DNA from 3 places in the Mesorhizobium argentiipisi genome. Region 2 is predicted to be linked to each of the others. Evidence: predicted binding sites of a transcription regulator. Region 2 holds the regulator's gene; each other region holds the start of a gene.

Evidence for each region. The regulator LexA, encoded in region 2, represses DNA repair genes until DNA is damaged. The targets are predictions, from matches to a motif close to TGTTCNNNNTGTGTTCNG.
Region 1: the regulator LexA is predicted to act here: its motif matches at 3,219-3,236, upstream of O7A05_RS30960 (helicase-related protein).
Region 3: the regulator LexA is predicted to act here: its motif matches at 7,154-7,171, upstream of O7A05_RS30710 (DNA recombination protein RmuC).

What each region holds. Positions count from the first base shown of each region.
Region 1 covers NZ_JAPYKO010000038.1:28,709-38,713, forward strand. The annotation lists gene phbB (beta-ketoacyl-ACP reductase) at 4-726, shown strand; gene O7A05_RS30950 (FAD-dependent monooxygenase) at 821-2,059, opposite strand; gene O7A05_RS30955 (TetR/AcrR family transcriptional regulator) at 2,141-2,725, shown strand; gene O7A05_RS30960 (helicase-related protein) at 3,402-6,764, shown strand; gene O7A05_RS30965 (RNA-binding S4 domain-containing protein) at 6,916-7,302, shown strand; gene fdxA (ferredoxin FdxA) at 7,506-7,844, shown strand; gene O7A05_RS30975 (CarD family transcriptional regulator) at 8,218-8,799, shown strand; gene O7A05_RS30980 (amino acid ABC transporter ATP-binding protein) at 9,047-9,817, opposite strand; gene O7A05_RS30985 (ABC transporter permease subunit) at 9,814-10,005, opposite strand, start outside.
Region 2 covers NZ_JAPYKO010000007.1:186,644-196,648, reverse strand. The annotation lists gene tpiA (triose-phosphate isomerase) at 85-852, opposite strand; gene O7A05_RS13285 (peptidylprolyl isomerase) at 996-2,891, shown strand; gene trpD (anthranilate phosphoribosyltransferase) at 2,888-3,898, shown strand; gene trpC (indole-3-glycerol phosphate synthase TrpC) at 3,903-4,715, shown strand; gene moaC (cyclic pyranopterin monophosphate synthase MoaC) at 4,717-5,193, shown strand; gene O7A05_RS13265 (molybdopterin molybdotransferase MoeA) at 5,193-6,398, shown strand; gene lexA (transcriptional repressor LexA) at 6,516-7,256, shown strand; gene O7A05_RS13255 (ComEC/Rec2 family competence protein) at 7,296-9,752, opposite strand; gene gltX (glutamate--tRNA ligase) at 9,854-10,005, shown strand, end outside.
Region 3 covers NZ_JAPYKO010000037.1:27,385-37,389, reverse strand. The annotation lists gene O7A05_RS30745 (CHAD domain-containing protein) at 1-180, opposite strand, end outside; gene O7A05_RS30740 (CYTH domain-containing protein) at 177-650, opposite strand; gene O7A05_RS30735 (CerR family C-terminal domain-containing protein) at 742-1,446, shown strand; gene O7A05_RS30730 (HlyD family secretion protein) at 1,443-2,408, shown strand; gene O7A05_RS30725 (ABC transporter ATP-binding protein) at 2,405-3,325, shown strand; gene O7A05_RS30720 (ABC transporter permease) at 3,334-4,470, shown strand; gene O7A05_RS30715 (threonine/serine dehydratase) at 4,723-5,697, opposite strand; gene O7A05_RS30710 (DNA recombination protein RmuC) at 5,868-7,121, opposite strand; gene def (peptide deformylase) at 7,225-7,755, shown strand; gene fmt (methionyl-tRNA formyltransferase) at 7,762-8,697, shown strand; gene O7A05_RS30695 (GNAT family N-acetyltransferase) at 8,694-9,200, shown strand; gene truA (tRNA pseudouridine(38-40) synthase TruA) at 9,317-10,005, shown strand, end outside.

The DNA.
Region 1 (10,005 bases), on a different contig from region 2:
CACATGAGCAAGGTAGCAATCGTCACGGGCGGATCACGCGGCATTGGTGCTGCGATATCGGTCGCCTTGAAGAACGCCGGCTATTCGGTCGCGGCCAACTATGCCGGCAATGACGAGGCGGCCCTGAAATTCAAGGCCGAAACCGGTATCCCCATCTACAAATGGTCCGTCGCCGACTACGAGGCCTGCGTCGCCGGCATCAAGCAGGTCGAAGCCGATCTCGGTCCGGTCTCCGTGCTGGTCAACAATGCCGGCATCACCCGCGACGCCATGTTCCACAAGATGACGCCCGCGCAGTGGAAGGAAGTGATCGACACCAACCTCTCCGGCGTCTTCAACATGACGCATCCTCTGTGGAGCGGCATGCGCGACCGCAAGTTCGGTCGCGTCATCACCATCTCCTCCATCAACGGCCAGAAGGGCCAGATGGGCCAGGTCAATTATTCGGCCTCGAAAGCCGGCGACATCGGCTTCACAAAGGCGCTAGCTCAAGAGGGGGCTCGCGCCGGCATCACCATCAATGTCGTCTGCCCCGGCTACATCGCCACCGACATGGTCATGGCCGTGCCGGAAAAAGTGCGGGAGTCGATCATCGCTCAGATCCCGGTCGGCCGCCTCGGCGAGCCGGAAGAGATCGCGCGCTGCGTCGTCTTCCTGGCTTCCGACGAGGCCGGCTTCATCACCGGCTCGACGATCACCGCCAATGGCGGCCAGTACTTCGTCTGAGCGAATATCGTTGGCTGCAGCATGCGAAATGCCGGCGGTTTCGCCGGCATTTTTGCAGGTGCTCACTTCGTCCAGCCGGCACTCCGCACGCAGCTCAAGCGACGAGCTTGAATTCGCTTTTCATGACCTGCTTGCGCACACCCGGCTGCGACGGTGCCGGCAGCCTGGCCATTTTCGCGCGGCTGAGACCCGACAGCTTCAGGGCAATCCTGCGCTTGGCGATCGGGTTCAGATTGACGAAACCGAGCACCAGATTGCGCAGGAAGCGTCGCAACGGCGTGCGGGTGAGCGCCATGCCTGTCAGCCTGCCTGCAAGCTCGATCACCTCCTGCGCCGCAGGACGCCGCAGCGTCTCATAGAGATCGAGCTCGCTTTCCGGGCGGACGCCGTTGATCACGTCGCCGAGCAGTTCTCCCAGCACCACGGCATCGATCAGGCCGGTGTTCATGCCCTGGCCGCCGGCCGGACTGTGAACATGGGCGGCATCGCCCATCACGAACAGACGCTCCTCGCGATAGGACTTGGCGATGCGATGATGCACGCGGAAGCGCGAGCTCCATGTCAAGTCGAGCACCCGCACCCGACTGCCGATCGGCCCACGGCTGTCGAGCAAAGCCTGGATGTCGGCAATGCCCGGCTTCTCTGGCGCCTCGTCCATGGTCGCGACGACCCGGTACGATCCATCCGGCAGCGGCGCCACGACGACCAGTCCAGCCGGCGAGAACAGCAACGACACTTCCGTCGGTCCAAGCGGCCAGTCGAGGCGCACATCGGCGAGCATGAAAACGCCGTCATAGGCCTCGCCGTCGAAGCCGATGCCCGCTGCTTCGCGGACCACGCTGCGCATGCCGTCCCCACCGACGACGTAGCGTGCCGAGATCGTCTGTTCACGGCCGTTCTGGACGACTGTGACCTGCGCGCCATCGGCATCTTGCGTCACCATCTTCGCCTCGACGCCGCGATGGACGACACCGCCCAGCTTGCCGATACGTTCTGCGAGCACTTTCTCGGTCAGGTTCTGCGGGATCATCAGCACATAGGGATGTACCGAAGGTAGATCGCTGAAGTCGAGATTCAGCAGCGTCCGGCCGCGGTCGCGGATGGCAAAGTTGTCGAGCTTCAGCCCAAGTTCGACCAGCCTCCCGGCGACGCCAAGTGGCTCAAGCGTTTCCAGCGTCTGTGCATGAACCACCCCGGCGCGCGAGGTGTTGAGGCCCTCGGCGAGACGTTCGACCAGAACGTGGTCGACACCCGCCTGATGAAGGGCGATGGACAATGTGAGGCCGGTCGGACCGGCGCCAATGATTACGACTTCTGTGGTCTCGGGCAACATTTCTTTCTCCATTTATCAACGATCGTTGACTTTTACCCTGAGCACTTGAATTTGTCAACAGTCGTTGATATTCGGAGTTTCATGAGCACGAATCAGCCGAAAAAGCCGAGCAAATCTGAGCGCACCAAAGCGCAGATCCTCGAGGCCGCTAGAGAATTATTCGTCCAGCATGGCTATGATGGGGCCTCGATCCGTGACATCGCGGCCCGCGCTTCGATCGATCCGGCGATGGTGATCCGCTACTTTCACAGCAAGGACGAATTGTTCGCCAGGGCGGCGCTCTTCGACCTGCGACTGCCGGAAACGCAGGTGACCGACCAGGCTTCCATCGGTGACGCAATCATCAGACGCTTTCTGCGCATATGGGAAGGCTCGCCCACCGCCACCGGCATGGTCATTCTCCTGCGCTCGGCGGCGTCGAACGAATTCGCCGCCGAGAAGGTGCGCGACGTATTCGCCAATCAGGTCAGGCCGGTCGTGGCAGCCTTCGGCGACCCTGCCGACGCCGGCCGTCGCGCCGGGCTGGTCGCCAGCCAGTTGCTGGGTCTGGCGACCTGCCGCTATCTGCTGCGGCTGCCGCCTGTCGTGGCCTTGTCGCAAGACGAGATCATCAAGAATGTCGGCCCGGTCCTGCAACGCTACGCTACGGGGGCGGGCGAGATCTGAACCGGTCGCTCCGGGTTCGGGTGCGCGCTGGCCTATCTCGGCGCTTGGCGAAAATGTCCCGTTGCGGGTCGCAAAAGTTAACGTTCTCCGTCTCCCATTGTGTAAAACCCGTTCACAAGCTGTGAATTATCGGTGCGCAAGCTGTGGACAACACCATATGTTGGGTGAACAAAACAAGAAAGTCATCCCATCGCTGATTCGTCGCCGATTCGTTCCGGCTTTGGCCGGAAAGTTAACGGCCGGAGCTTCAATCAGCGCTGCAATGGTTAATCGCCGGTAGGAAAGATCAACAATTTCATAAGTTTGCCTGGTGGGCTCAAACAGCCTGGGACTGTTCACGGCAAAGGTTAACGGCGCTTCGCATCGGGCAGAGGCCAAGCAGGAATCGGGCCAATCTCCAGATTCAGCATGTGGTGAGACTCATCGTCAAACAATCCACATATAGCCGTGAACAAAACCTGAATCAGAACGAGTCACCGATTCGTCGCTGATTCGTTCCAGACTCGTTCCAGCCGTTAAGGGCAGCCGGTTTGGCCGGCTCGTCCATTCCTGGCAGCTCCCAAAAAGAACATTCCGCTTTCGCTCGGCGCCCTAAATCCCTATGTGTCGGCTGTCACACGCGGCGGCGCCGCCGCGCCTCCGACCAAAAGCGGCAGAAACACTTATTTCCGAGCCGATGAACATCCAGCCGAAACACTCCCAGCCGCTGATCCTTTCGGGCCGCGACGTGACGGCCGTGTTGGGTCCCACCAACACCGGCAAGACCCATCTCGCCATCGAGCGCATGGTCGCGCATGGGACCGGCATCATCGGCCTGCCGCTGAGGCTGCTCGCCCGCGAGGTCTATGCGCGCGTCTGCGAGAAGGTCGGTGCCCACAAGGTAGCGCTGATTACCGGCGAGGAGAAGATCGTGCCTGCCGGCGCGAAATATTCGGTCTGCACCGTCGAGGCGATGCCGCGCGAGACCGACGCCGCCTTCGTCGCCATCGACGAGGTGCAGCTCGCCGGCGATCTCGAGCGCGGCCATATCTTCACCGATCGCATCCTGCATCTGCGCGGCCGCCAGGAGACGCTGCTCCTGGGCGCCGCCACCATGCACGGCATTCTGCAGAAACTGCTTAAGGGCGTATCCGTGGTGACGCGGCCGCGGCTTTCGCATCTCGCCTATGCCGGCTCGAAGAAGCTCACCCGGCTGCCGCGGCGGACCGCGATCGTCGCCTTCTCGGCTGACGAAGTCTATGCTATCGCCGAGCTGATCCGCCGCCAGCAGGGGGGTGCTGCCGTCGTGCTCGGCGCGCTCTCGCCGCGCACCCGCAACGCGCAGGTCGAGATCTTCCAGTCCGGCGACGTCGACTATCTCGTTGCTACCGACGCCATCGGCATGGGGCTGAACCTCGACCTCGAGCACGTCGCCTTCGCCCAGAACCGCAAGTTCGATGGCTATCAATACCGCAACCTGACCGCCGCCGAGCTCGGCCAGATCGCCGGCCGCGCCGGCCGCCATCTGCGCGACGGCACGTTCGGCGTCACCGGCCAGGTCGATCCGTTCGACGAGGACCTGGTCAAAAAGATCGAGGCGCATGATTTCGACCCGGTGAAGGTGCTGCAATGGCGCACCGCCGATTTCGACTTTTCCAGCCTGGATGCGCTGAAACGCTCGACCGAGGCCAATGCGCCGGTCGAAGGCTTGACCCGTGCTTTGCCGGCAGTGGATGCGCAGGCCCTGGAGCACCTGTCGCGCGATGGCGACATCCGCGCCTTGGCCACCGGCAAGGAGCGCGTGGCACTGCTTTGGGAAGCCTGCGCGCTTCCCGACTACCGCAAGATCGCGCCGGCGCAGCATGCCGACCTCATCGCCTCGATCTATATGGACCTTGCGCGCCATGGCCATGTCGATGAGAATTACATGGCCGAGCAGGTGCGGCGCGCCGACACGACGGATGGCGATATCGACACGCTGTCGCACCGGATCGCCCAGATCCGCACCTGGACTTTCGTCTCCAACCGACCGGGCTGGCTGGCCGATCAGCTACACTGGCAGGAAAAGACGCGCGAAATCGAAGACAGATTGTCGGATGCGCTGCATGAGCGGTTGACGAAACGCTTCGTAGACCGCAGGACTTCCGTCCTCATGCGGCGCCTTAGAGAAAATACCATGCCTGAAGCCGAAATCAGCCCTACCGGAACCGTCCTCGTCGAAGGCCATCATGTCGGCGAGTTGCAAGGGTTCCGCTTCACCGCCGACCAGAGCGCCGGCGGCGAGGACGCCAAGGCGGTGCGCACCGCTGCCCAGAAGGCGCTCGCGGCCGAGTTCGACGCGCGCGCCGAACGCTTTGCCGCCTGCGCCAATGGCGACCTGGCGCTCGGCTCCGACGGCGTGTTGCGCTGGATCGGCGCGCCGATCGGCACGCTGGTCGCCGGCGACGAGGCGCTGAAGCCGCGCCTGGTCCTGCTTGCCGACGAGCAGCTGACCGGCCCTGCCCGTGACAAGGTCGCGGCGCGCGCCGAGCGTTTCGTCAACTTCCAGATCGAGTCGCTTTTGAAGCCGCTGGTCGACTTGAAGAACGCCGACCAGATCACCGGCATCGCGCGCGGCATCGCCTTCCAGCTGGTCGAGCATTTCGGCCTGATCAATCGCCGCGACATCGCGGAAGAGATGAAGTCGCTCGACCAGGAAGGCCGTGCCGCATTGCGCCGCCTCGGTGTGCGCTTCGGCGCCTACCATGTCTTTGTGCCGGCGTTGATCAAGCCGGCGCCGGCGGGACTGGTGACGCTGCTCTGGGCACTCAAGAACGACGGCAAGGACAAGCCGGGCTTCGGCGACGTGGTGCACGCGCTCGCCTCCGGCCGTACCTCGGTCGTCATCGACCCGGCCTTCGACAAGACCTTTTACAAGCTCGCCGGCTACCGCAATCTCGGCCGCCGCGCCGTACGCGTCGATATCCTCGAGCGGCTTGCCGACCTCATCCGCCCGGCGACCAACTGGAAGCCCGGGCTCGGCCAGCGTCCGGACAGCGCCTATGACGGCCACTCCTTCATGGTGACGCCGCCGATGATGTCGATCCTCGGCGCCACGGCCGACGACATGGAGGAGATTCTGAAAGGTCTCGGCTATCGCTCGGAGGCCAAGCCGGCCGCCGAGGTGAAGGCGAAGCTCGACGCGCTGGACACCGCCGCCCGCGAAGCGGCCGCGGCCAAGCTCGCCGCGGAAGAAGCGGCGCACAGCGCGCAGGCAGCAGAGGCGCAAGCTGCGGCAACTGACACGGTCGCGGAGGCGGTCGAGGGCTCGGAGCCGGCTGCCGCCGAAGCTCCGGCTGAAGCGATCGCGGAAGTGGCAGCGGAACCTGTTGCGGGAGAGCCGGCTGAAGTTCCGGCCGAGGTTACGGAAGAGGCTCCCGCGGTGGAAGACGCCGCAGCGGTGGACATTACGGCAACGCCCCAGTCGCTCGAAAGCGCCGACGCCCTTACCTCCCCCTCGATGGGGGAGGTCGCGGCGCGAAGCGACGCGGGTGGGGGTGGTAGCGCCGACGTTTCCCACGAGGGGGAGGGTAGTGCCGGCGAGGCGCCAGCCGACGCCGAGGAACCAAAACCTGTGCTCCTATGGCGCCAGGCGCGTTTCGACCATCAGCGGCCGCGTCACCGTCATGACAACCGCCGCGACAATCGTCCGCGCGGTGGCCAGCCCGCACGCGAGGCAGGCGCCGGAGGCGGCCAGCCCGGTGACAAGCCGGCGCATGAGGGCGCCGGCAAGCCGCGCTTCGACCGCTCGAAGTTCAAGCCGAGGCCGGATGCAGGCGACCGGCGCGAAGGCAGGCCGCAAGGCGAGCGCCCAGATCGCCACGAGGGGGGCCGCCGCGAGAGCCGGCCCGACTGGAAGGGCAACAGGCAGGACGGCAAGGGCAATGCTCAGAGCGGTAGCAACGCTCCTGGCGGCAAGCCGGCCTTCCAGGGCAAGCCGCGCGAAGAACGCCCGCAGCGCTTCGACCCGGATTCGCCCTTCGCCAAGCTCGCCGCCTTGCGCGACCAGCTGAAGAAATAGGTTCGAGCATGATCCCAAAAAGTGGGAACCGGTTTTCGGGCAAGATCATGCTCCAACAAAGAGACAGCATGATCCCGAACCGAAGGACCGCGTCAGCGAAAAGTGGGAACCGGTTTTCGGATAAGATCATGCTCCAACAAAGCTAGCCGCGATGGTTGGAGAGGGCCGCCAGCGCATCGATAAATGGCTGTTCTTCTCGCGCGCGGTGAAGTCGCGGTCCTTGGCGGCAAAGGTCGTCGTCGCCGGACGCGTGCGCATCAATCGCGACAAAGCAGCGCAGGCCTCGGATCTGGTCAAGCCGGGCGACGTGCTCACCATCACGCTCGAGGGCCGTATCCTGGTCTGGAAGGTGGTGAATTGCGGCATGCGACGCGGCCCGGCCGACGAGGCGCGGCTGCTTTACGAGGACATGTCGCCGGCGCCGACGCCCAAAGGCGACGCGGTTCCGGACGCCATTCCGGCGCTGCGCGAGGCCGGCAGCGGCCGCCCGACCAAACGCGAGCGCCGGCAGACCGACCGTCTGCTCGGCGACGATTGAGACCTGATCGGCCGAGGGTCGAGGCCGGAGCAATTCCAGGAAAAACGCGCAGCGGTCGGGCCGGGTGACCTTGATGTACCCTTCCGGCCGGAATTCCATTCCGGCCCCCCGGCTCCGCCGGCAATCCCTGCCCTTGCATGCGGCGGGCAAAGGCGTTACCTCAGCCAAAAAGCCCAACAAAATGGGACGTTCCGGAGCCTGCAATGACCTATGTCGTGACCGACAATTGCATCAAATGCAAATATATGGACTGCATCGAGGTCTGTCCGGTCGACTGTTTCTACGAGGGCGAGAACATGCTCGTCATCCATCCCGACGAGTGCATCGACTGCGGCGTGTGCGAGCCCGAATGCCCGGCCGACGCGATCAAGCCGGACACCGAGGGCGGTCTCGACAAATGGTTGCAGATCAACTCGGAATACGCCGAGAAATGGCCCAACATCACCGCCAAGAAAGAGCCGCCGGCGGATGCCAAGACCTTTGACGGCGAGACCGGAAAGTTCGAAAAGTATTTTTCGGCGGAGCCCGGCGAAGGCGATTGATAGAGCGGCCGGCAACACCGGCATGACGCGACGTACCGGGACCGATACAATTACTGTCTTGACGGGCAGCGCTGCCGCTTGGCGTTAGCGAATGCAGCAAAACCTTGATTCTTCCGACTTTTTGTGCTACATCAGCAAAACATGCCGGTGACACAACGTCGATTTATGGCGCTAACGCCCCAAATCACTGAAAGGTGAGCTTTTAGATCCGGACCAGAGCGATCTGGGGCAGGCGGTCGCATTCGTGCGATATGCCGGTCCCTGCTTTTCCGGTGGGTTCATCCCTGTTGTGCGGCTAATGGTCGGCTATTGCCGACCCCATGGGTTCGAGTCGGCATGATGCCGGCTACACAACTAAGGAGTTCAGGGCGTAATGGCAACGATCACCCCGCAGAAGAAGTCCAACGCGGCCCGCCACGGGTTCAAGACCGGCGAATTCATCGTCTATCCGGCGCATGGCGTTGGTCAGATCGTGGCGATCGACGAGCAGGAAGTTGCGGGTCACAAGCTGGAACTGTTCGTCATCGATTTCCAGAAGGACAAGATGCGTCTGAAGGTGCCGGTCGCCAAGGCGACCTCGATCGGCATGCGCAAGCTGTCGGAAGAGGACTATGTCGACCGCGCGCTCAAGGTCGTGCAGGGCCGCGCCCGCATCAAGCGCACCATGTGGTCGCGCCGCGCCCAGGAATATGATGCCAAGATCAACTCCGGCGACCTGATCTCGATCTCGGAAGTGGTGCGCGACCTCTACCGCGCCGACAACCAGCCGGAGCAGTCCTATTCCGAGCGTCAGCTCTACGAAGCCGCGCTCGACCGCATGGCCCGCGAGATCGCCGCGGTGAACCGCATGTCGGAGACCGAGGCGGTGCGCCTCATCGAGGTCAACCTCAACAAGGGTCCGAAGCGCGGCGCCAAGGCCGACAACGAGGAAGCCGAGCAGGAAGAAGCTGCCTGAGCTTTTTCGCTTTTGAGTTTACAAAGAACCCGGCCTCGCGCCGGGTTTTTTGCTTGTGGACTCTCGCATATGGCGCCCCTCACCCAGGCTCCGCTTCGCTCGGCTGACCTCTCCCCGAGGGGAGAGGAGGTTGTCAGCGCCGGCGCCAAGCTCTTCTCCCCATGGGGAGAAGGTGGCCGCGAAGCGGCCGGATGAGGGGGCCGGCGCGCCCTATGCGATTGGCCCCGCAAGTAAAAAGTTAGGAGGCTCAGCCGCCCGCTTCCTTCTGCGCCTCTTCTTGCCTGAGCGAGGCGATGAAGCGCTTGGTCCGCTCGCGCTCCGGATTGTCGAAGACAACCGAGGCCGGCCCCTTCTCCACGATCGAGCCGGCATCGAGGAAGACGACCTCCTGCGCGATCTTGGAGGCGAGCCTCAGATCATGCGTGGCCATCACCATCGTCGTGCCTTCGCGGGCTAGCTGCCCAAGCACGTCGACCACTTCCTGCGCCAGTTCCGGATCGAGCGCCGAGGTCGGCTCGTCGCAAAGCAGCACGCGCGGCGACGGCGCCAGCGCCCGGGCGATCGCCACGCGCTGCTGCTGGCCTCCGGACAGCGTCGCCGGCCAGGCATCGGCCTTGTGCACCATGCCGACCTTTTCGAGCAGCGCCAGCGCCCGCTCGCGCGCTCTCGGCTCAGGCCATTTCAGCACCGTCACCAGCCCTTCCATGACATTCTCGATCGCTGTGCGGTGCGGGAAGAGCTGGAAATTCTGGAACACCATGCCGGTCTGCAGGCGGATGCGCTGGATATCCTTGACCGGCACTTTGACGCCCGGATGGAACGCAAGCGTCTCGTCGCCGATACGCAAGGACCCGGAGGTCGGGATTTCCAGCAAGTTGATGCAGCGCAAGAGCGTGCTTTTCCCGCCGCCCGAGGGGCCGACCAGCGCCGTCACGCTGCCCTCGTCGAGGCTGACGGTGACGCCCTTCAGAACCAGATTGTCGCCGAAGCGCTTTTCGACGTTGGTGAGGCCGATCATGCGTTGGCCTCCAGGAATCCGCCATAACGGTTGAGCCGCACTTCGAGCCGCGCCTGCAGCGCCGACAGCACCGAGCTCAACGCGAGATAAAGCGCCGCCGCTTCGACATAGAGGATCAGCGGCTCATAGGTGGTGGCGACGATGCGCTGCGCGGCCTGGAACATCTCGGGCACCGTGATCGCCGCCGC
Region 2 (10,005 bases):
GCATTTCCAAGCCCGTGGCCGGGAATATGGGAAGCAATGCGGCCAATACAACGATTTATGCCGCGCGAGCCTGGCAGACGGTCTCTAAGAGATGTTCATGTAAGCTTCCGCGATCGCCAGGAAGTCGGCCGCCTTCAGGCTGGCGCCGCCGACTAGGGCGCCGTCTACATTCTCGACCCCGAGCAGTTCCACCGCATTGGAAGGCTTGACCGAGCCGCCGTAAAGAATGCGCATCCTGGCCGCGGCATCGCCGAGCAACCCAATCAGCTTGCCGCGGATATGCGCATGCGCCTCGGCGACGTCGGCCGCGGTCGGGGTCAGGCCGGTGCCGATCGCCCAGACCGGCTCATAGGCGATGATGGTGTTCGCTGCAGTAGCGCTGGTCGGAACCGACCCTTCGAGCTGGCGCGACAGGACATCGAGCGTGGCGCCGGCCTCGCGCTCGGCGCGCGTCTCGCCGATGCAGATGATCGCCACAAGCCCTGCCCGCCAGGCGGCCGATGCCTTGGCATGGACTATCGCATCATTGTCGCCGAACAGCTCGCGGCGTTCGGAATGGCCGACGATCACGTGGCTTGCGCCGGCATCCTTGAGCATCTCGGCCGAAATCTCGCCGGTGAAGGCGCCGCTCTCCTTGGGATGGCAATCTTCTCCACCGGCCCGCACCGGCGTGCGCGACAGGATCTCGGCGGCGCGCTGGAGCAAGGTCGCCGGCACGCACACCAGGGCTTCGGTCTCCGCATCGAGCCCGCTCATGAACCCATTGCCGATCGACCGCAACTCGTTGAGCGAGGCGCTGGTGCCGTTCATTTTCCAGTTGCCTGCGACAAGCGGGCGGATTCCAGGGGTCATGGGGCGCGTTCTCCGAGCGACATTAAGCAGCGCCCTCACTACCAAAATCAGGTCACAAAGCAATCGACAGTGGACCGGAAGGGCGCTATTGCGCTTGTTTCAGACTCGGCGCATGCGAAAATGCGCAAAACTCGGAAGTATGTATGCTTGGTATATTGAGAAGCGCGGCAGGCACTTGGGTCGCGAAGGCGTTGCTGTCCTTGCTGGTGGTGAGTTTCCTCGCCTGGGGCGCGACCACGCGCATGGTGGGAGGCGTGCTGGGCGGTCATCACGCGGTGATCACTGCCGGCGGCACGGAGGTCTCGATCAACGAGTACCGCCTCGCTTACGATCGCCAGCTCAGCCTTCTGTCGCAGCAATATGGCCAGCGCGTCACCCAGGAACAGGCCAAGCTGCTCGGCGTCGACAACCAGGTGTTGGCGCAGCTCGTTTCGGGCGCCGTGCTCGACGAGCAGGCGCGCAAGCTCGGGCTCGGCCTTTCCAAGGATCGGCTGGCCGAACTGACGCGCGAGGATCCGGCTTTCAAGGGACCTAGCGGCCAGTTCGATCGCCGGACCTTCGAATATCTCCTGCGCCAGCTCGGCATGCGGCCTGAGGACTACCTCAAGAACCGCGCGCAGGTGGCTGTGCGCCAGCAGATCGTCGAGGCGATTTCCGATGGCCTCAAGGTTCCGCAGACCTTCCTCAAGGCGGTCTCGCTCTACCGCGGCGAGGATCGCACGATTGACTATCTCGTGCTGCCGAAGACGCTTGTGCAGCCGATCGAGGCGCCGTCCGACAGCGCCCTCAATGCCTATTTCGACGCCAACAAGAAGAACTACGCCGCGCCGGAATACCGCAAGTTCTCCTATGTCCGGCTGGAGCCGCAGGACATCGCGGATCCGTCCGCAGTGACCGACCAGCAGGTCAGCGACGACTACAAGAAAAACATCGCGCGGTACACGACGCCAGAGATGCGTACCATCGAGCAGTTGGTGTTCAAGACGCCGGATGCCGCCAAGGCGGCCTACGATTCGCTGAAGGCAGGCGCCACTTTCGACAAGCTCATCACCGCCGAAGGCAAGACACCGGCCGACACGCTGCTTGGCACGCTGTCGAAGGACAAGATCGCCGACAAGGCGGTCGCCGATGCGGCGTTCTCCCTCAATGCCAATGAGGTGAGCCCGGTCGTTCAAGGCGCCTTCGGTCCCGTGCTCTTGCGCGTCACAGAGATCAAGCCGCAGGTGGTGAAGCCGCTTTCGGAAGTGTCCGGCCAGATCCGCAAGGACCTGGCGCTCGGCGAAGCAAGCCGCATCCTGCTCGACGTCCATGACAGCTATGAGGACACCCGCGCCTCGGGCGCCTCCCTTGCCCAGGCCGCGGAGAAGCTGAAGCTCAAGGTTGTCACCATCGACGCCATCGACCGTACCGGCCAGCGCTCGGACGGCACGATCGTCAACGACCTGCCGGAATCGGCCGCGCTGATCAAAGCGGTGTTCGCGGCCGAGCCCAATACCGAGAATGAGGCCCTGACCACCGAGGACAATGGCTTTGTCTTTTACGAGGTGCAGTCGACCACGCCGGCGCGCGACCGCACGCTGGACGAAGTCCGCAAGAAGGTCGTGGCCGACTGGACGGAGGCCGAGACCGACAAGCGGCTCAACGCGAAGGCTGAGGAACTGGAGAAGCGCCTCAAGGCCGGCACCACGCTCGACGCCATCGCCGGCGAGCTCAAGCTCGACAAACAGACCAAGCGTGGTCTGAAGCGCGAAGCCGACGATGCCGATTTCGGCAAGGACGGCGCTGCGGCGATGTTCGGCGTCGGCGAAGGCGGCACCGGTTTGATCCCCTCGCCCACCGGCGACGGCCAGATCCTGTTCAAAGTCGCCGAGGTCTTCGAGCCGGCAGGCGCCGACGGCAGCGCAGTGCCGGAAGACGCGCAGAAGTCCTTCGGCGCCGGTATGTCAGACGACCTGCTCGACCAGTTGGTGGCGCAGCTGCAATCGCAATATGCCGTTCGCATCGATCCGAACGCCGTTTCGCAAGCACAGACACGATGAGCGCGCTGAAGACACATATAGCCAAGGTTGCCACCGGCACCGCGCTTTCCTTTGAGGAAGCCCGCGAAGCGTTCGACATCATCATGTCGGGCGATGCGACGCCCGGCCAGATCGGCGGCTTCCTGATGGCGCTGCGCGTGCGCGGCGAGACCGTGAGCGAGATATCCGGCGCAGTGGCGACGATGCGCGCCAAGATGCTGCGTGTCGAGGCGCCGCACGGCGCCATCGACATCGTCGGCACCGGCGGCGACAATTCGCACTCGGTCAACATCTCGACCGCTTCGGCCTTCGTCATCGCCGCCGCCGGCGTGCCGGTCGCCAAGCATGGCAATCGTGGCCTGTCCTCGCTGACCGGCTCGGCCGACGTGCTGACGGCGCTGGGCGTCAGAATAGACATCTCGCCGGAGCTGATCGGCCGCTGCATCCACGAGGCCGGCGTCGGCTTCATGTTCGCGCCGGCGCACCATCCGGCGATGAAGCATGTCGGACCGACCCGCGTCGAGCTCGGCACGCGCACCATCTTCAACCTGCTTGGACCTTTGTCGAACCCGGCCGGCGTCAGCCGCCAGATGGTCGGCGTTTTCCTGCCGGAATGGATCATGCCGGTGGCCGAGACGCTGAAGGCATTGGGTGCCGATCACGCCTGGGTCGTCCATGGCGACGGCTATGACGAGATCACCACGACGGGCGAGACCCAGGTGGCGGAGCTTGCCGGCGGCGAGATCCGCAGCTTCACCCTGACCCCGGAAGCCGTCGGCTTGAAGCGGCACACCAAGGAAGAGCTGCGCGGCGGCGACGCGGCCTACAACGCCAAGGAACTGCGCGATATGCTGGGCGGAGCGGCCGGCGCCTACCGCGACACGGTGCTGATGAATGCCGGCGCCGGGCTGGTCGTTGCCGGTAAGGCGACGACGCTGGCCGACGGCATCGCAGCGGCGGCGCAAGCGATCGACAGCGGCCGCGCGCTTGGCGTGCTGGACAAGCTCGTCGAGATTTCGAACGGATAAGGCGTTGTCGGACATCCTGCGCAAGATCGAAGCCTATAAGCGCGACGAGATCGCAGCGGCGAAGGCGAAGGTACCGCTGGCCGAGATCAAGGCGCGGGCAAAGGATGCCGATGCGACGCGCGGTTTTTTGGCGGCGCTTGAGGCGAAGCGCAGAGCGGGGAGCTTCGGCCTGATCGCCGAAATCAAGAAGGCCAGCCCTTCCAAGGGTTTGATCCGTGCCGATTTCGACCCGCCATCATTGGCACAGGCCTACCAGAAAGGTGGCGCCACCTGCCTTTCAGTGCTTACAGACGCCCCGTCTTTCCAGGGCGCTCCGGAATTTCTCACCAATGCGCGCAACGCGGTTTCCCTGCCCGCATTGCGCAAGGATTTTCTGTTCGACCCCTACCAGGTCTACGAAGCACGGGCCTGGGGCGCAGACGCCATCCTGATCATCATGGCAAGCGTGGACGACGCCCTGGCGAGCGAATTGGAAGCTACCGCCTTCGAACTCGGGATGGACGCGCTGATCGAGGTGCATGACGAGGCCGAAACGGAGCGCGCGCTAAAATTATCGTCGCAGCTGATCGGTATTAACAACCGCAATCTGCGGACCTTCGAGACCAACCTTGAGACTTCCGAGCGGCTAGCGCCAATGGTGCCGGGCGGCTACCTGCTAGTCAGCGAAAGCGGCATCTTCACGCACGACGACTGCCTCAGGATGCAGAAGACCAGCATCGGCGCCTTCCTCGTCGGCGAGAGCCTGATGCGACAGGCCGATGTGGCCGCGGCGACGAAATTGCTGCTCACGGGCAAGGCAGCGGCCGAGGCCATCTAAGATGGCGCTCACCCATCTCGGCGCCAAGGGCGAAGCCAATATGGTCGATGTCGGCGACAAGGCGGAGACGACCCGCACGGCGATCGCCGAAGGCGTCGTAACCATGCAGCCTGAAACGCTGGAGATGATTCTCGCCGGCGACGCCAAGAAAGGCGACGTGCTGGGCACAGCGCGCATCGCCGGCATCATGGCGGCGAAGAAGACGCATGAGCTGATCCCGCTTTGCCATCCGCTGCTTCTCACCAAAGTGGCCGTCGAGATCGAGCCAGACCGCACGCTGCCCGGCCTCAGGGTCACCGCGCTTGCCCGCGTCACCGGCAAGACCGGCGTGGAGATGGAGGCGCTGACCGCAGCCTCGGTCGCCTGCCTCACCATCTACGACATGGCCAAGGCGGCGGATCGCGGCATGGTGATTTCCGGTATCCGGCTGGTCGAGAAGACCGGCGGCAAGTCCGGCGACTACAAGGTGGATGCCTGATGGCTTTGGTTCCGGTCGCCGAAGCGCTCGAACGCTTGCTCGACGACGCGACGCCATTGCCGGGCGAGAGCGTTCCGCTGGCGAACGCGGCCGGTCGGGTCCTGGCGCAACCGGTTGTCGCGCTGCGCACGCAGCCGCCCTTTAACGCCTCCGCGATGGACGGCTACGCCGTGCGCTCCGCCGATGTTGCCGCGGCGCCGGCGCAGCTCGAGGTCATAGGCATGGCGCCTGCCGGGCGGGGCTTTTCCGGAACCGTCCGCGAAGGCCAGGCCGTGCGCATCTTCACCGGCGCGCCACTGCCTGAAGGCGCTGACACTATCGTCATCCAGGAAAACGTCCGCGATCTCGGCAATGGCAGGATCGAGGTGACCCAACCGACCGCGCAAGCACGCAATGTGCGCCGCCGCGGGCTCGACTTCGTTCAGGGCGACGTGCTGCTCGAAAAGGGCCGCGTGCTCGACGCGGCGGCCCTTTCGCTGGCGGCCTCGGCCAACCATCCTGCCTTGAACCTCGTGCGCCGGCCGCTGGTCGCGATCATCGCCACCGGCGATGAATTGCTGCCGCCGGGCAGCACGCTCGGCCCCGACCAGATCATTTCATCGAATGCTTATGGGGTTGCCGCCGCCGCCCAATCGGTCGGCGCGCGCGTGCTCGATCTCGGCATCGCTGCCGACCGCAAGGAGGCAATCGCCGCGCTGGTGCGGAAAGCGGTCGAGGCGAACGCCGACGTCATCGTCACGCTCGGCGGCGCCTCGGTCGGCGATCACGACCTGATCCACGACGTTCTGACCGGCGAAGGCATGAAGCTCGATTTCTGGAAGATCGCCATGCGCCCCGGCAAACCGCTGATGTTTGGCCGGCTTGGCAATATCCGCTGCATCGGCCTGCCCGGCAATCCGGTAGCCAGCATCGTCTGCTCGCAACTCTTCCTGAAGCCGATGCTTGCCCGGCTCGGCGGCCGCGACCACCGGCAGGACCTGCGAACGGCCCGGTTGGGCGCCGCGATGCAGGCCAACGACGTCAGGCAGGACTATGTGCGCGCCTCCGTGCGCGAGGAAGCCGGCGCCCTGATCGCGACTCCCTTCGGCATCCAGGACTCCTCGATGCTCAGAATGCTCGCCGAGGCCAACGGCCTGATCGTGCGCGAGCCCTTCGCGCCGGCTGCAGAGACTGGCGCCGAATGCAGCGTGCTGATGTTACGCTGAACAAAACGTCAACAAATTCACTAAACTTTAAACGGTTGCGGAACACAACTGGAACAGATAGTGTTTGTTCTGGGTTTGTTTTTTCTGATTCTGGTTTCAGAACCCGTGGGGGCCGCCATGCTGACGCGCAAACAACATGAACTTCTGATGTTCATCCACGAAAGGCTGAAGGAAAGCGGGATTCCGCCGTCTTTCGACGAGATGAAGGAAGCGCTCGACCTCGCCTCCAAGTCTGGCATCCACCGGCTGATCACGGCGCTGGAGGAACGCGGCTTCATTCGCCGGCTCCCGAACCGGGCGCGCGCGCTGGAAGTGCTGCGTCTGCCCGACTCGATCGCCCCCGGCCTCAATGCGGCGAAGAAGTTTTCGCCGAGCGTCATCCAGGGCAGCCTGGGCCAGAACAATCTCAGCCGTCAGGTGAAGCCGGCGGCGCCGTCGCGCACCCCGGCGCCAAGCAATGACGACGATGCCGGCTCCGCCGTGTCCATTCCGGTGATGGGCCGCATCGCCGCCGGCGTGCCGATCGACGCCATCCAGCACCAGACGCATTCGATCACAGTGCCGCCGGACATGATCGCGGGCGGCGAGCATTATGCGCTGGAGGTCAAGGGCGACTCGATGATCGAGGCGGGTATTTTCGACGGCGATACCGTCATCATCCGCAATGCCAACACGGCAAGCCCGGGCGAGATCGTGGTGGCGCTGGTGGACGACCAGGAAGCGACGCTCAAGCGCTTCCGCCGCAAGGGTGCCTCGATCGCGCTGGAGGCGGCCAACCCTGCCTACGAAACCCGAATCTTCGGACCGGACCGGGTCAAGGTTCAGGGCAAACTTGTCGGGCTGATCCGCCGTTATTGAGCAGAACTGCGTAGCAGCTTTCACCGGCCTTGCGTGACATTATTCTGTCGGCTGCGGCGCGGCCGCCGGCTTTTCCGGGCGTTGATAGGGTGGCAGGCCCCTCGCCTCGCGCGCGTATTTCCGCTGCTCGTGCCAGGGTCGATATGGTTCTTCGACCGCGTAGCGAATAGTTGGCCGCGCGGTTGACGATTGCGCATCGAAGAAAACAGCGGCGCTGCCGTCGCGCGCCAGTTGCCGCTTGGTGACGACAAGCACGCGCGGATCGCGGCAGGGATTGTAGGCCGTGGCGTCGTTGATGACGATGAGGTCGGCGAAGCCGCAGGCCGGCCGGGCGCTGTCGCGGTTTTTGGCGAGCGCGACGATGGCGCCGGATGGATGCCGGCCGATGCAGAGATCACCTGTGCAGTAGAAGGGCGAGCCGGGCGGCAGGTCGACGGGGTCGGCGATGTCCATCGCATCTTTGTCGAACGTCTCCGGCGGCACGATGTCCTCCGCTTTCAGCGCCCGTTTCCAGTTGTCGGTGGTGAACTCGTTGGAGCGTGCGCGATTGACGGCAAGCTCGCCGCCGCCGATCGGCATCGCCACCAGATGCGCGTCTTCGGAAATGAGCACGTCCGGCGTGCGGACATGCGGAATGGCCAGCAGCGCGGCGAGCGCGAAGGGAACGGCGGCAAGCCTTAGCCAGGTGGTGGCCATCGTCGCGATGACCAGCGCGATCGTCGCCAGCAGCACCGACTGGATCGAGATCAGCCCGACGGCGTCCACCGGTGAGCGCTCGGAGATCCATGCCGAGATGGCGATCATTGCCGTCAGGCCTTTGCCGATCACATAGAGGAACGGCCCGTCGAAGCCGAAGGGCATGGCCAGCGCGCTCAACACCGCGAACGGCATGACGATCAGCGAGACGATGGGCATGACCGCCAGATTGGCGAGCAGGCTTAGTGGCGAGACGCGCTGAAAATGCCAGATCGCAAACAGCAATGTCGCGCTCCCCGCGATGAGCGACGTCACGGCGGCGCCGCCCACGCCAACCGCCAATTTTCGCGACAGGAACCTTAAGAACGAACGCTTTGCCGGGGGCGCCGTCGTTTTGCCGGCGCGGTAGTCCGCAAAGCCCGCATTGGCGCCGACCAGGGCGGCGGTGGCGGCAAAGGACATCTGGAAGCTCGGGCCGACCACTTCGTGTGGGGAGACAAGGATGACGGCGATGGCCGAGATCGCCAGGTTGCGCATGGTGAGCGCCGCGCGGTCGAAGAGCACGGCGGCGAGCATTACGGCGAGCATGATGAAGCTTCGCTCGGCCGCCACCACGATGCCGGAGATGACGAGGTAAGCGGCGATCGAGATTAGCGCGATTCCAGCGGCATATTTCTTCACCGGCCGGCGCGACGAGAAATCCGGAAACAGCGCGAAGGCGCCGCGTAGAAGCACCATGATCGTGCCGGCGACCAGCGCCATGTGCAGGCCCGAGATCGAGATGATGTGGTAGATGCCGGTGCGCCGCATCGACTCGTTGATCGCTTCCGGAATGCCGGCGCGCACGCCGACGATCAGCGCCGCCGCGATCTCGCCTTCGGACCCGCCGATGCTGCTCCTGATGTGATCGGCGATCCCTTCACGCGCGTTTTCGACTGCCGATGCGACACGCGCGCCAAAGGGTGCCTCCACTGGCGCAATCAGCTTCGGATCGCCCAGGAAAAAGCCGCTGCCGCCGATGCCGGCAAAGTAGCTGTCGAAGGAAAAGTCGTAGCTGTCCGGCCGAACCGGGCCCGTCGGGGGCAACAGCTTGGCATAGCCTGTCAGCATCGATCCGGCCGTCATGCCGGGCGGGATCCTGCGCGCTGACAGCCTGACGCGCTCCGGCGCGTAACGCAGCTTCGGATGCTCCGTTGAAATCAGATCGATGGTCAGCCTGACGCGGCCGTTGGCCATCGCTTCGGCGATGACGAGGCGGCCCGTCAGCCGTGTCTGGATTTCGGACCCAAGCATCGGGGTCGCCATCCGCCAGGTCTCCACTTTGGCCGCGAGAAAGCCCAGGGCGCAGAAAAGTGTCGCCATGAAGAGAAGATGCGTTCTCTGCCAGGAGCGCGACACCGCCGCGCAGACAGCCATAAGAGCGACCGCCGCAAGCGGCCTGTAGAGGTCCGGCTCGGTGCTCGGCGAAAAATAGTAGATCACGCCGGCTGCCAGGAACACCGGCACCAGCAGAAAGCCGACGCCACGGTCGAGCTCGGTGGCGGCAGCGACCGCAACGCTTCGGCGCAGTGCGGGAAGCGAAACGCGGCCAAGCTGTTTGCGGATCCTGTCGGCGATAGCTGTTGGCGAGGCTGGCTGCAGCGCACCACCACCGGGCGGCGGTAGCTCGGCGGGTGGATGGAGCTCCGGAAGCGAAAGCGGCGCTTCTTCGGCGGGCGCGGCACGGGCAAACATCAGGCGCTCGCTGACGCCAGCTGTCGTTTCCCCGCCCTCCTCCGCACCCCGGCCACGTCCAGCCATCGGGTCTGCCCCTTGCGCCCCAGACCGCCTATGCTACATGAACGCCGACCGCGCGAAAGCCCGCGCGAAATATGTCGTTTCAGTGCTTCTTCGAGAATTCAATGTCCGACAAGGTCGTCACACGTTTTGCCCCCTCGCCTACAGGCTACCTGCATATTGGCGGGGCGCGCACGGCGCTGTTCAACTGGCTTTATGCCAAGCACACCGGCGGCACGATGCTGCTGCGCATCGAGGACACCGATCGCGAGCGTTC
Region 3 (10,005 bases), on a different contig from region 2:
GGAACGAACCAAGCGCAGCAAGGCGCGCACGTTCTTCAGCCGCTTGCGGCATTTGTGCAGCCCCTGCTCCGGCTTCTCGCGCGCCATTTCAAGATGGCCGAGCGCCTTGCCGATCTCGTCGGCCAATATGCGCCTGACCTCACCGCTCAGAGGCAAGCGCGGATCGATGCGGAAACTCATGCGGCGATCTCCGGAATCCCCCCGAGGGCCAGCGACGCGTTGTAGAACCTCGACTCGCCGGTGACCTCGCGACCGAGCCAGTCGGGCAGCATTTCGTCAGATACGTCCTCCGGCGTCTCCAGCTCCGCGATCACCAAACCCGCGAGCTTTCCGCCGAAAACATCGACTTCATAGAGATAGCCGCGGTGTCTAACATGGTGGCGTGTCTTCTCGATGACACGTCCGACGGCAAAGGCCATCAATTCCTCGGCCTCGGCAAGCGGGATGGAATATTCGAATTCGTCGCGCTCGCGCGCCCTGTCGCCGAACTTCAGCGTCAGCTTGGCGGAGCGCCCGTCGCTGATGCGCACACGCACCGTGCGACCGGGCTGTGCCGCCACATAGAACTGGCGAATGCGGATATCCGCCTCGACCTCATCGCGCCAGGCGGGATTGGAGACCAGGAACTTACGCTCGACTTCCTTGCCCATGGCCGCGCACTAAAGCCTGTGAGGGTCGCGAAGGCAAGCCGACTCAGCTGTCGATTTGACTTTAATCAATCGATTGATTAAATACGAACGTATGAACAAGCAGCCACACGCCAAGAAGCATCAGCGCGAAGCCACCACCGCCGACCAAACGCGCGCGGCGCTGGTGCATGCGGCGCTCAAGCTGTTCGGACGGCAGGGTTTCGATGGCACCTCGACGCGCGAGATCGCGGCCGAGGCCAAGGCCAATATCGGCTCGATCGCCTACCATTTCGGCGGCAAGGAAGGCCTGCGCGCCGCCGCCGCCGACTTCATCGTCGAAACCATCCAGGGCATAGCCGGCCAGGCGCTGGGCGCGACCCAGGCGGCCGCTCCGGCAAACCCGGACGCTGCGAGAGCACAGCTTTTCGCGGCACTTGAGCGGATGGTAGGCTTCGTCGTGGCCAGTCCGCAGGCCGGCGAGATCGTACAATTTGTACTTCGCGAACTCTCGCATCCGACTGCCGCGCTCGACCGTATATATGCCGGCGTGTTCGAGCCGACGCACCGGCGGCTGTGCCAGATCTGGGAGCAGGCGACCGGCGAACCGGCCGAGAGCGAAGCGACCAAGCTCACCGTTTTCACGTTGATCGGCCAGGCCATCTATTTCCGCATCGGCCGCGAGGCGGTGATGCGCCGGATGGGCTGGCGCGGAATCGGCAATGAAGAGGCCGCCAAGGTGGTGGCGGTCACGACCGACAATCTCAGGGCAATGCTGGCGGCGCGCGCTGCGCGCGCCGGCAAGAAGGGCAAATCATGAGCTTTCTCTGTTCGCTGCCGCTCGCCGCCCAGCTGTTCGGCGCCTGCGCGCCGGCAGCCCCGCTCGCGGTCGGCTATGTCGAAGGCGAATATGTGCTGATGGCGCCGATCGAAGTGGCGCAGGTGGCGACAGTGACGGTCAGGCGCGGCGACCGCGTCGAGATCGGCGCGGCTGTGGCGACGCTGGAAGATGCCGACGCCAAGATCGAGGTGGCGCAGGCGAAAGCTGCGCTTGCGCAGGCCCAGGCGCAGCTTGCCGACCTGCAGGTCGGCAAGCGTCCCGAAGAAATCGCCGTCCTCAAGGCCGAGGTCGACATGGCCAAGGCCCAGGCCGCCGACGCCAAGCGCAAATACGACCGCGCCAGCGACCTCTACAAGCGCGGCACCGGCACCCAGGCCGATTACGACACCGCCTCGGCCTCGCTCGAGACCGCCAACGCCCAGGTCGGCCAGGCGGAGGCCAATCTCGCCGTCGGCAATCTGCCGGCGCGGGCCGAGACCATCAAGGCCGCCGACAACCAGGTCAAGCAGGCGCAGTCGACCTTGCGGCAGGCCGAGTGGCGGCTGTCGAAGCGGGTTCTGACCGCGCCCTCGCCCGGCCGCGTCAACGACGTCATCCGCAATCCCGGCGACACGGCCGGGCCGACCGCGCCGGTGATCTCGATGCTGCCCGACGGCGCCGTGAAGCTTAGCGTCTATGTGCCCGAAAACGCTTTTTCGTCGGTCAAGCTCGGCACCGAGCTCAATGTCCATTGCGACGGCTGCGTAGCAGGGCTGAAGGCGCGCGTCAGCTACGTCTCGCCCGATCCCGAATTCACGCCGCCGGTGATCTATTCGCTCGAGAACCGGCAGAAGCTGGTCTATCTCGTCGAGGCCCGGCCGGAGGGCAATGCTGGACCCTTGCAGCCCGGCCAGATCGTCGATGTCGACTTGGCCGACATCGGGGCGGATCTCGGGCAATGAACGTCGTCGACGTTCGCGGCCTGGTCAAGCGCTTCGGCGACAAGACCGTCGTCGACCATGTGACGATGACGGTCGCCGAAGGCGAGATCGTCGGCTTCCTCGGGCCGAACGGCTCGGGCAAGACGACGACCATCCGCATCATGTGCGGACTTTTGACGCCGGACGAGGGAGACGGCACGGTGCTCGGCTTCGACATCCGCACCGACGCGCTCAGGATCAAGCGCGAAGTCGGCTACATGACGCAGAAATTCTCGTTCTACGAGGACCTGACGATCGGCGAGAACCTCGAATTCGTGGCGCGGCTCTACCGGCTGAAGCCGGTCGAGGAGTATGTCTCGCGCACGCTTCAGGATCTCGGCCTGACGAGCCGCCGCAACCAGCTCGCCGGCACGCTTTCCGGCGGCTGGAAGCAGCGGCTGGCGCTGGCTGCCTGCATCATGCACGAGCCGAAGCTGCTTCTGCTCGACGAGCCGACAGCGGGTGTCGATCCCAAGGCGCGGCGCGAGTTCTGGGACGAGATCCATCGCCTCGCCGGCGGCGGGCTGACCGTGCTCGTCTCCACCCATTACATGGACGAGGCCGAGCGCTGCCACCGCATCAGCTACATCTCTTACGGCAAGATGCTCACCACCGGCACGGTGGACGAGGTGGTGAAGAATGCCGGGCTGACCACTTTCGTGCTGCAGGGGCCGCGGCTCGATCAGGTGGCCCAAGCGCTGCAAGGCCGGCCCGGCGTCGACCAGGTGGCGCCGTTCGGCGCGACGCTGCACGTCGTCGGCTCCGACAAGGCGGCGCTCGAAAAGGCGCTCGCCGATGTCGAGAAGGAGCATAAGGGCGTCACTGTGAAGCCCGGCGAGACCAGCCTCGAGGACGTGTTCATCCAGTTCATGTCCGGATCGAAGGACAATATGGCATGAACGATGGCATGAACGCGGTCTTCTCCTTCGCCAGGCTGGGCGCGCTGCTGACCAAGGAATTCATCCAGATGCGGCGCGATCGCATCACCTTCGCCATGATGCTGGGCGTGCCGCTGATCCAGCTGGTGCTGTTCGGCTATGCGATCAACAACGACCCGAAGAGCCTGCCGGCCGCGCTCGTGGCGACCAGCAGCGATTCTTACACGCGGGCGATGGTCTCGGCGCTGCAGACAACGGGCTACTACCGCTTCGACCATGTCGCGCAAAGTGCCGAGGAAGCCGAATTCCTGATGGCGCGCGGCGACATCTCCTTCGTCGTCACCATCCCCGCCGATTTCGCGCGCCGCGTCGAGCGCGGCGACAACCCGCAGATACTGATCGAGGCCGACGCCACCGACCCGGCGGTGGCCAGCGGCGCCATCTCGACGCTCAGTACCGTCGCCGGCCAGGCGCTGCTCAGGGCGCAGGGCACGCAGGAAACGGCCAAGGAGGCGGCGCGCGGCCAGCTCGATGTCGTCGTGCACCGGCGCTACAACCCTGAAGGCATCTCGCAATACAACATCGTGCCCGGCCTGCTCGGCGTCATCCTGCAGATGACGATGGTGATGATGACCTCGATCGCGCTGACGCGCGAGACCGAACGCGGCACGATGGAAAACCTCCTGGCCATGCCGTCGAGCCCGCTGGAGATCATGCTGGGCAAGGTGCTGCCCTATCTGGTGGTGGGCGCGGTGCAGGTGGTGGTGGTGCTAGCCGCGGCGAAGCTGCTGTTTGCCATTCCCTTCATGGGCTCGCTGTCGCTGCTGCTCTCGACCGTGCTGGTGTTCGTGCTGTCGCTGGTGCTGCTCGGCTACACGATCTCGACGATCGCGCGCACGCAGATGCAGGCGCTGCAGCTCACCTTCTTCTTCTTCCTGCCTTCGATCATGCTGTCGGGCTTCATGTTCCCCTATCGCGGCATGCCGGGCTGGGCACAGACTTTCGGCGAGATTTTCCCGCTGACGCATTTTCTGCGCATCACCCGCGCGGTCATGCTGAAAGGGGCGGAGCTTCCGGCGGTGGCGACGGAAGTCGGCTGGCTGGTGGTGTTCGTGGCATTGTTTGCCGGCGTAGCGCTGGTGCGGTTCAGGCGCACGCTGGATTGATCAAAGCGCGGCGGAAAAGGTTTGACGCTGGAGGGACAGCACCTCCCTCTGGCCTGCCGGCCATCTCCCCCGCAAGGGGAGAGATTGGCAGCTCCGCCGACGGCACTTTTCTGCGACGTCGGCGATTGGCGAAAGCGAAGGCGACAGCTGATCTCCCCCCCCTTGCGGGGGAGATGGCCGGCAGGCCAGAAGGGGGTGTAGAGGATCGCGGCGATTACGACTTGCGGGCCACCGCACTCTTCCGCGAAAAATCTACGCCGCCATGATCTCCGAATAGGTGCGGAAATCGACATTGCCGCCGGACAGGATGACGGCCACGCATTTGCCGGCAAGGTCGATCTCGCCGGTAGATAGCGCGGCAAACGCGACGCAGCCGCCGGGCTCGACCACAAGCTTGAGATAAGCCATGGCGTCGCGCATCGCCTGGGCGGCCGCCTTGTCGGAGACGGCGATGGCGCCGGCGAGATTCCGGCGGTTGATCTCGAAGGTGATGGCGCCGGGCTCGGCGGTAAGCAGCGCATCGCAGATCGAGCTATGGCCGGGTTCGTTCGAGACCCGCTCGCCCTTGGCCAGCGAGCGGCGCGTGTCGTCGAAATGCTCGGGCTCGACCGCCCAGACTTGCGTGCGCGGCGAGGCGTCCTTGACGGCGACGGAGATGCCGCTCGACAGGCCGCCGCCGCCGCAAGGGACGACGACGGCGTCGAGGGTCACGCCGAGCGCTTTCGTCTGCTTCATCAGTTCCAGGCCGATCGTGCCCTGGCCGGCAATGATCGCCGGATCGTCGAAGGGCGGCACCAGCATCATGCCCTTCTCGATATAGGGGCGCACGACAGCCATGCGGTCGTCCTTGAAACGGTCGAACGGCACCACTTCGGCGCCCATCTTGCGGACATTGCCGACTTTCAGCGCCGGCGCGTCGGCCGGCATGGCGATGACCGCCTTAACGCCGAACATGGCGGCCGAAGCCGCCACGCCTTGCGCATGGTTGCCGGAAGAGAAGGCCACGACGCCACGGCCGCGCTCTTCCTCGCTGAGCGACGACAGCTTGTTGTAGGCGCCGCGGATCTTGAAGGAGCCCGTGCGCTGCAGCGTCTCGGGCTTGAACAGGATGCGGCCGCCATAGCGCTTGTTGAGCTCCGGTGATTCGATGAGCGGCGTTTCGACGATCAGGCCGGAAAGCCGCTCGGCGGCGGCGCGGATGTCGGAGATGCCGGGCAGGGTGGTCATGGGCGAGGGCCTTGCGAAGAACGGGATCGCCCATGGTGCACGCAAAAGGCCGCGGCGCGCCAACGAAAAAATGTCATGGTTACAAGGTTGGCGATGGTGGCGCCGTCCGCCTTCATCTTCGCCTATGGAGGGCGAAAGCGAAGACCTGGCCTTCCCTGGTGCTTGACCGGCTACTCGTCGCCCTCGACGACCCGCAGCCTGAGCTGACCCGTCTTTGAATCGGCCACCCGCGCGCCGGCTTCCGCCTTGGCTGAACCGCCGCGCGGCGCCTCGGCCTCGCCCTCGGCGAATTCCAGCGCCTCGATCTTCTGGCCGCGCTTGGTCACCTTCGACGTCGAGACCAGGATGTCGTCTATGTCCCGCGCCGCCTGGCCGAAATGCGTCTGCAGCCGGCGCACCCGCTCGTCGACCCGCGCCACATCCTCCATCAGCCGGATGACCTCGCCCTGGATCAGATGCGCCTGCTCGCGCATACGAGCATCCTTGAGGATCGCCTGGATCACCTGTATCGACAGCATCAGGAGCGAGGGCGAGACGATGATGACGCGGGCGCGATGCGCCTTCTGCACCACCGCCTCGAAATTCTCGTGGATCTCGGCGAACACCGATTCCGACGGCACGAACATGAAGGCGGTGTCCTGGGTCTCGCCCTGGATCAGATATTTTTCGGCGATATCGCGGATATGCACCTCGATGTCGCGCCGGAAAGCCTGCGCCGCCGCCTTCTGCATGTCGGCGCCTTCGGCCGCGCGGATGGCGTTCCACGCTTCCAACGGGAATTTTGCGTCGATGGCGAGCATCGGCGCGCCGTTCGGTATCCGCACCAGGCAATCGGGCCGGCTGCCATTGGAGAGGCTCGCCTGGAACTCATAGGCCCCGTGCGGCAGCCCGTCGGCGACGATCGCCTCCATGCGCGACTGGCCGAAGGCACCGCGCGTCTGCTTGTTGGAGAGGATCGCCTGCAGCTGCACGACCTGGCCGGCCAAGGACTGGATATTGCCCTGCGCGGTATCGATCACCGCCAGCCGCTCCTGCAGCTTGGCCAGGCTTTCATGCGTCGACTTGGTCTGCTCGGCCATGCTCTGGCCGAGACGCCCGGTCATGGCGTCGAGCCGTTGGCCCAGCGACTGGGTGAGCTCGGCCTGCCGCGCCCCGAACACCTCGGCGATGGCGCCCATGCGCCCCTGCATCTCGGCTTGCGCCTGCATAATATCGGCCATCCTCGCCTCGGCATCGCGGGCATGGTCGGCGGCTTCGGCGGCCGCCACCGCGCGCGCGCCGGCCGCATGCCACAAGGCGATGACGAGCGCCACGAACAGCACAAGCAGAAGGATTGCGCCGAAAGCCAGCGTCTGGCCAAGCGTGATGGTCGTGGCGCCAAGCCGCGCGATGGGCTCGGAAAGGATGGAGGTCATGTCGTTCATTTGGGCAGCATAACCGATTCGGCCGCGTGGCACAGATCAAAACGTGAACAGGCCAAAGGTGCCCCGGTTGACGCTTGTCAAGCGAGGTCTTAGGTGAGACGCCATGTCGATCAAGCCGCTCATCATCCTTCCCGATCCCGTCCTGCGCCAGGTTTCCAAGCCGGTGGAGCGCGTCGATGTCGATTTGCGCAAGCTTGCCGACGACATGCTGGAAACCATGTATGACGCGCCCGGCATCGGCCTTGCAGCGATCCAGGTCGGCGTGCCGAGGCGGCTGTTGGTCATCGATCTCGCCAAGGAGGGCGAGCCGCCGGAGCCGCATGTCTTCATCAATCCGGAAATCCTCGAAAGCGCCGACCAGCGCTCGGTCTATGAGGAAGGCTGCCTTTCGATCCCCGATTATTATGCCGAGGTCGAGCGCCCGGCTTCGGTGCGTGTGAAATATCTCGACCGCGACGGCAAATTGCAGGAGATGCAGGCGGAAGGCCTGATGGCCACCTGCCTGCAGCACGAGATCGACCATCTCAACGGCGTGCTGTTCATCGACCACATCTCGAAGCTGAAGCGCGACATGGTGATGAGGAAGTTCAAGAAGCTCGCCAAGGACAAGGCGCCGGGCAAGATGGTGGGGTAGAGGGGCATGCCCCTTCGCGTCATCTTCATGGGCACGCCGGATTTTTCCGTGCCGACCTTGCGCGCTATCGCCGAGGCCGGCCACGAGATCGTGGCCGTCTACACCCAGCCGCCGCGTGCCGGCGGACGGCGCGGGCTGGAGCTGACGCCCTCGCCGGTGCAGCACGAGACCGAACGGTTGGGGCTCGAGGTGCGCACGCCGACATCGCTGAAAAGCGAGGCCGAGCAACAGGCCTTCGCCGCCTTGCAGGCCGATGTCGCGGTCGTCGTGGCTTACGGCCTGCTGCTGCCGAAGCCCGTTTTGGACGCGCCGAGGCTGGGCTGCCTCAACGGCCATGCCTCGCTTTTGCCACGCTGGCGTGGTGCAGCTCCCATCCAGCGCGCCATCATGGCCGGCGATGCCGAAACCGGCATGATGATCATGAAGATGGAAGAGGGTTTGGACACCGGACCGGTGGCGATGGTTGAAAAATGCGCCATCGGACCCGATATGACGGCCGGCGAATTGCATGACCGCCTGATGGCGCAGGGCGCATCGCTGATGGTTGAGGCGCTCGCGCAGTTGGGGATAAATTGTCTGACATTTACCCCGCAGGCGGCGGAAGGGGTGACCTACGCCCGAAAGATCGATAAATCGGAGACACGCGTAGACTGGACGCGGCCTTCTGGCGAAGTCCACAATCACATTCGCGGCCTCTCGCCCTTCCCGGGCGCGTGGTGCGAGGTCGAAATTGGCGGTCGCATGGAGCGGCTGAAACTGCTTCGCTCGACGCTCTCGGATGGCGTCGGCGAGTCGGGAGGAATTCTCGATGACCGGCTGACGGTCGCCTGCGGATCGGGCGCGGTCAGGCTGGTCGAAGTTCAACGGGCGGGCGGAAGGCCTGCCGCCGTGCAGGAGTTTTTGCGCGGAGCCAAGATCGCAAAAGGAATGAAACTCACATGAGTATGATGTCGATACGCGCGGCGACGCCGCGGGATCGCGAGGCAATCCGTCTCGTCGAAGAGCATGCCTTTGGCCAGCAGGCGGAAGCCGGCCTGGTCGACGCGCTGGTCACCGGCGGCGACGCCGTCGTCGAGCTGGTTGCAGAGGAAGACAGCCAGGTCGTCGGCCACATCCTGTTTTCCAGGCTTTACGTAGACAATGGCGGCAAGCGTTTCGCGGCCGTCGCGCTGGCGCCGCTGGCGGTCGAACCCTCCTTCCACGGCACCGGCATCGGCGGCGCGCTGATCCGCGAGGCGCATGTGCGGCTCAAGGAAGCCGGCGAGACGCTTGCCGTGGTCCTGGGTGATCCGACCTATTACGGTCGTTTTGGCTACACCCACGATCGCGCCGGAAAGTTCGAAAGCGAGTATCAGGGCGAAGCGCTGCAGGCCCTGGCTTGGGGCGATGCGCCCGAGACCGGCAGGCTGTTCTACGCTTCGGCCTTCACCGCGCTCGCTGCTTAGAGCATGATCCCGAACCGAAGGTCCGCGTCCGCGAAAAGTGGGAACCGGTTTTCGGATAAGATCATGCTCAGACGAGAAGCCAGTGTCTCGTTTCGATCGCAGACAATTGTCTGAACATGCCGCGTTTTCGGCTCGATATTGAATATGACGGCAGCCAATTCGCCGGCTGGCAGCATCAGGCCGACCAGCCCTCGGTGCAGCAGGCGATCGAGCAGGCGATCGAGAAATTCTGCGGTGAAGATGTAAGAATACGGGCCGCCGGCCGCACCGATGCCGGCGTGCACGCCACCGCCCAGGTGGCTCATGTCGATCTGGCCAAGGCGTGGTCGGGCGACAAGGTGCGCGATGCAGTGAATGCCCATCTGCAGGCGGCCGGCGCGCGCGTCGCCATCCTCAAGGCGGCGGTCGTCGCCGACGGTTTCGACGCACGCTTTTCCGCCACCGGCCGCCACTATCTTTATCGCATCCTCAATCGCCGCGGGCCGGCGGCGCTGGAAAAGGGCAAGGTCTGGTGGGTGCCGAAGCGGCTCGACGCCGGGGCCATGCACGAAGCGGCCAAGGTGCTGCTCGGAAAGCATGACTTCACCACCTTCCGCTCCACCCAGTGCCAGGCCGAAAGCCCGGTCCGCACGCTTGACCGCCTCGATGTCGTCCGCAATGGCGACTTCATCGAGGTGCGCAGCTCGGCGCGCTCGTTCCTGCACAACCAGGTTCGCTCGATGGTCGGCTCGCTGAAGCGCGTCGGCGACGGCTCCTGGAGCGCCGCCGATCTCAAAGCGGCGCTCGAAGCGCGCGACCGCGCCGC